One region of the Leucobacter manosquensis genome, then DNA from elsewhere that is predicted to be linked to it. Evidence: predicted binding sites of a transcription regulator. Region 1 holds the regulator's gene; the other holds the start of a gene.
What was found. The regulator HspR, encoded in region 1, represses chaperone genes until heat shock. The targets are predictions, from matches to a motif close to AAGTTGAGTCNNNNNGACTCAACTT.
Positions count from the first base shown of each region.

Region 2: JSQ98_RS10985 (Hsp20/alpha crystallin family protein) is a predicted target of HspR. The motif match lies at 1,145-1,169, and genes of this name have one in related genera.

Region 1 is NZ_JAFEVO010000001.1:2,641,707-2,644,094, forward strand. It holds gene JSQ98_RS12340 (DnaJ C-terminal domain-containing protein) at 1-920, shown strand, start outside; gene JSQ98_RS12345 (heat shock protein transcriptional repressor HspR) at 1,008-1,430, shown strand; gene JSQ98_RS12350 (class I SAM-dependent methyltransferase) at 1,427-2,388, shown strand, end outside.
Region 2 is NZ_JAFEVO010000001.1:2,350,314-2,352,701, reverse strand. It holds gene JSQ98_RS10990 (amidase) at 1-1,027, shown strand, start outside; gene JSQ98_RS10985 (Hsp20/alpha crystallin family protein) at 1,192-1,635, shown strand; gene JSQ98_RS10980 (Gfo/Idh/MocA family protein) at 1,748-2,388, opposite strand, start outside.

The DNA of each region.
Region 1 (2,388 bases):
ACCAGCTTCTCGGCGTCTCGAAAGACGTCGGCGACGCCGAGCTGAAGAAGACTTACCGCAAGCTCGCGCGCAAGTACCACCCGGATTCCAACCCGGGTGACGCGGTTGCCGAGGCGAAATTCAAGGAGATCAGCGAGGCGTACTCGGTGCTCTCCGACCCCGAGCAGCGCGCCGAGTACGATCAGATCCGCGCGATGGGCGCCGGCGGTGCCCGCTTCACCGCGGGTGGCGGCGGAAACCAGGGCTTCGAGGACGTCTTCGGCGGCATGTTCGGCGGAGGCGGGCGCAACACCCATTTCCAGTCGGGCGGCCCTCAGGGCTTCGAAGACATCTTCGGAGGCATGTTCGGCGGAGCTCCACCGCGCGGGCCGCAGTCCGGGCGTGACATCCAGGCCACGACGACCCTCGACTTCGAGACGGCGGTGCAGGGTAAGACGGTCACGTTGCAGGCCTCGACCGGTTCGGTCAAGGTGAAGATCCCTGCAGGAGTCTCCGACGGTCAGAAGATCAAAGTGCGCGGCAAGGGCGAACCGAGCCCCACGGGCGGACCAGCGGGAGACATCATTCTCACCGTGAGCGTGCGCAAGCACCCCGTGTTCGAGCGCGACGGCCAGAACCTCCGCGTGAAGCTGCCGGTGACGTTCTCCGAAGCGGCGCTGGGGGCGACGGTCGAAGTGCCGACACTCGGTGGCGCTCCGGTGAAGCTCAAGGTGCAGCCCGGCACGCCGAGCGGCCGCGTGCTTCGCGTCAAGGGGCGCGGAGTGTCGAGCTCGAAGGGCACCGGCGACCTTCTCGCCGAGGTGCAGATCGTGGTTCCCTCGCATCTGTCGCCAGAGGCGAAGGCGGCGCTCGAAGCGTTCCGCGACGTCGAACCGCAGGAGAACCCGCGAGCCGATCTCCTGGCTCGCGCGAAGGGATAATCTCCTCTCATTGAGCGAGGAGCGCAGTGCCGGCCGTGCGGCCCGCACTGCGCTCCTCGACGAGCCACACGAAAGCAGGTCAGCATCATGGCGAATCCGCAACTGGACCGTTTCACGCCGGTATTCGCCATTGCCGCGGCCGCAGAGCTCGCCGAGATGCACCCCCAGACCCTGCGGCAGTACGACCGCATCGGACTCGTCTCACCGCAGCGCACCCGCGGGAACACCAGGCGGTACTCGCTGCACGACGTGGCCAGGCTGCGAGAGGTCGCGCGTCTCTCCGCAGAAGGGCTCAGCCTCGAGGGCATCCGCCGCGTGCTCGAGCTCGAAGACCAGGTGCGCCGTCTCGAGGGGCGCGTGCGCGACCTCGAACGCGCACTGACGGAGGAACGACTGCAGCGCCCCGACCGCCGCGTCTTCGCGGCCGGATCCGCCGGGGGAGAAGTGGTCACCCTCCGTCGCGGCACGCGCATGCGGCGCAACGCCGAGGTCGTCGTGTGGCAGCCGTGAGCCCGCACGATACCGATGATCGACTCGAGGCCCTGTTCGCGCAGCTGACGCGCGAACCTGATTTCGACGCGCCGGAGCTGCAAGCGTTCGATGCCGCCGACCAGCTCATCCTCCGCACCGCGGCCGACGACTTGGCCGACCACCCATTCGCGGTCCCCTTGGGAGTCGACGACGTCGTCGTCATCGGCGACCGCCATGGCGCACTCACCCTCGGAGCCGCGACCGTGTTCGGAGTCGCGGGGATCCGGACCCATCAGGACCCGCTGCTCGGAGAGCGCGCCCTGGCTCAGAACGCCCGGCGCGTGCAGTTGGCAGGCCGGTACACGAACCACGGGCTCGATGCCGCTGCGCTGACGGGCGCACGGGTCGTGCTCGTGCAACTGCCGCGCGGCCTCGACGCGCTCGCCGAGGTGTCTCGCGCGATCGCGCGCTGGGCGGACCCGGAGGTGCGCGTCTTCGCCGGCGGTCGGGTGAAGCACATGACGCGCGCGATGAATGACGTGCTCGCTCGCGATTTCTCGGAGGTCTCGGCAGGTCTCGGCTGGCGCAAGTCGCGCGTGCTCCGCACGGCAGGGCCCCGAGTGCCGGCGACGATGGAGAGCGCGTTCCCGAGGTGGGGCACCGATCCAGCGCTCGACTTCTCGCTCGCGGCCTTCGGCGCGACATTCGGCGGCCCGGTGCTCGACCACGGCAGCAGGCTGCTCCTCACCACGCTCGCCGACACGCAGCGGCAACCCGCCACGATCGTCGATCTGGGATGCGGCAACGGTGTGCTCGCCGTGTCGGCCGCGCGCCGCTTCCCCGAGGCGCGCGTGCTGGCAACCGATCAGTCCACGGCGGCCGTCGCGGCCACCCGCCTCACGGCCCAGGCGGCGGGGGTGGCGGATCGCATCGCCGTCGAGCGTTCCGACGCGCTCGAGGCGGTGCCCGATGCGTGGGCGGACCTGATCGTGCTCAA
Region 2 (2,388 bases), 290 kb from region 1:
CGGGAAGACGCAGGTGTCGGAGCTCGGCCTGACCGGTTACTCCGAGAACGCCATCGCGCCACCCGCGCGCAATCCGCTCGACCCCTCGCGCACTCCGGGCGGATCCTCCGGCGGGAGCGCGGCTGCGGTCGCGGCCGATCTCATCCCCATGGGTCCGGGAACGGATGGCGGCGGTTCGATCCGCATCCCAGCGCTCGCGTGCGGTCTCGTCGGGCTCAAGCCGGGTCTCGGCGCGGTGCCAGGGGATCTGGCCGCGGCCGCTCCCTCCCTGCACGACGAGTTCGGTGCGCCGCGGTTGACGGTGAGCGGCCCCTTGGCCCGGGACCCGGCCGACGCGGCGATGCTCTTCGATGCGCAGCGCGGCGCGACGGGGGAGCCAGCCTTGGCGGCCGTGCGCGCCGCCGATGAGCTCACCGGACTCCGCATCGCGTACTCTGCGGCCTCGCCGTTCGCATCGGTGTATCCGATCGCGCTCAGTGCCGAATCAGGCTCCGCGTTCGAGGCGGCCAGGGAGCGCCTCGCCGCCCGCGGTCACCGCATGGATGAGGCGACCTTCGCCTACGACCCGGAGTACCCCGAGGCGTTCACGACCTCGTGGACGGCGGGCCTCTCGCGTCTGGCGCTCGCTCCCGATGCCGCAGCACGCCTGATGCCCCTCACCGGCCTCTTCCGCGAGCGCGCCCGCGCACGAACCGTCGAGGCGCATGAGCGCGCAGGGGCACGGCTGCGCGATTTCGCCGCAGACGCGCGACAGCAGTGGGGCGCCTACGATGCCGTCCTCACTCCCGGACTCACGATGCTCCCCCCGCGCGTCGGCGCCTTCACATCGATGCATCCGGATGACGACTACCGGCTGCAGTGCGAGTGGGCTCCCTTCACGTCGATGGTGAACGTCTCAGGGCTGCCAGCGGTCGCTGTGCCGGTGATGCGGCTGCCGACCGGGCACGCAATGGGGGTGCAACTCATCGGCAGGATCGGCTCCGAGTCGCAGTTGCTGCAACTCGCGGCGCAGCTCACGTCCCCGTGAGTGCGCCGTCGCGCCCCTCTCGGCACCTCGACCGCGACGGCCGACAGACCGCGATTTTCAGAGATCTTGCAGCGAGCTTCATTAGCACTCTCAGGTACCGAGTGCTAATTTATATTCACATTGAGTGACCTCCACTCAAGTTTCACTGGAAGGAGAAAATCATCATGGCAATGACATTCGATCCCTTCAGCGAGCTGGATCGCTGGGCCGCAGGAGCGCTCCAGCAAGCGCGCTCCGGTCCGCGCCAGATGCCGGTCGACCTCCAGCGCGACCACGAGCGGTACGTCTTGAACGCCGATCTGCCCGGCGTCGACCCGGGCTCGATCGACGTCGGTGTCGACGGCCAGCTCCTGACAATCCGTGCGCAGCGCACCGCCGACGTGGCAGAAGGCTCGAAGTGGCTGACGCGTGAGCGCCCCTCCGGCACCTATCTGCGGCAGTTCAGCGTCGGGCAGGGCGTCGACATCGCCGGCATCTCCGCCTCGTACGACAACGGCGTGCTCAGCGTCGTGATCCCCGTGAGCGAGCAGGCGAAGCCGCGCAAGATCGCCGTGCAGGGTCAGTCCGAGCACGTCGAGAGCGACACTCAGAAGTCCCTGACCCACTGATCCGGCACCGTACGCACGCCGCGTGACGCAGTGGGGCGCCGGGCGCCCCACTGCGTCACGCGCGAACCGGGACGCGCGGACTCAGGGAGCTTCCGATCCGCCGCCGCAGCGATCAGGAGGCCAGGCGGCCCGGCCGAAGCGGCAGACCCGCCGCCGTGTACACCTCGTCGATGAGAGCCATCGTACGACGGGAGTGCTCGAGGCCGACGCGCGACCGCTCACCGCTGCGCACCGCTGACCGAATGCGGCGCAGTTGGTGGGTGTACGACGGCGAGGCGCCCAAGTGCTCCGAACGCTCTTCGACGCCGGCTCCCGTCGTCGTGCGCACGATGAGGCGCCCGTCCTCCTGGGGTTTCACGAAGTTCGGCAGCACGACCTCGCCCAGGCTTCCGTGCACTCGGAGCCCGAAGTTCCATTCGTCGCTCGCCATGCTCGTGTGCATCGACACGGGCACGCCTCCGAGCTCCAATCCGGCGACGACCGTCGCATCGACCCTCGCATCACCCGTGTGCCCCTCAGCCCGCGCGAAGTCGAGGGTGAGCGGCGCCGCAGTCGGCAGACGCACACCCCCGAGCTCTCCTCCGAGCTGATCTCCGAGCAGGAGCAGGGCGTGCAGCGCGTAGCACCCGAGATCCATCAGCGCGCCGCCGGCGAGATCGAAGCTCCATCGCGGGTCGCGCGGCGCGGGCGCCGGCATGTCCATATGCACGTCGACACCGCGGATCTCCCCGATCGCGCCCTCGCGCACGTGAC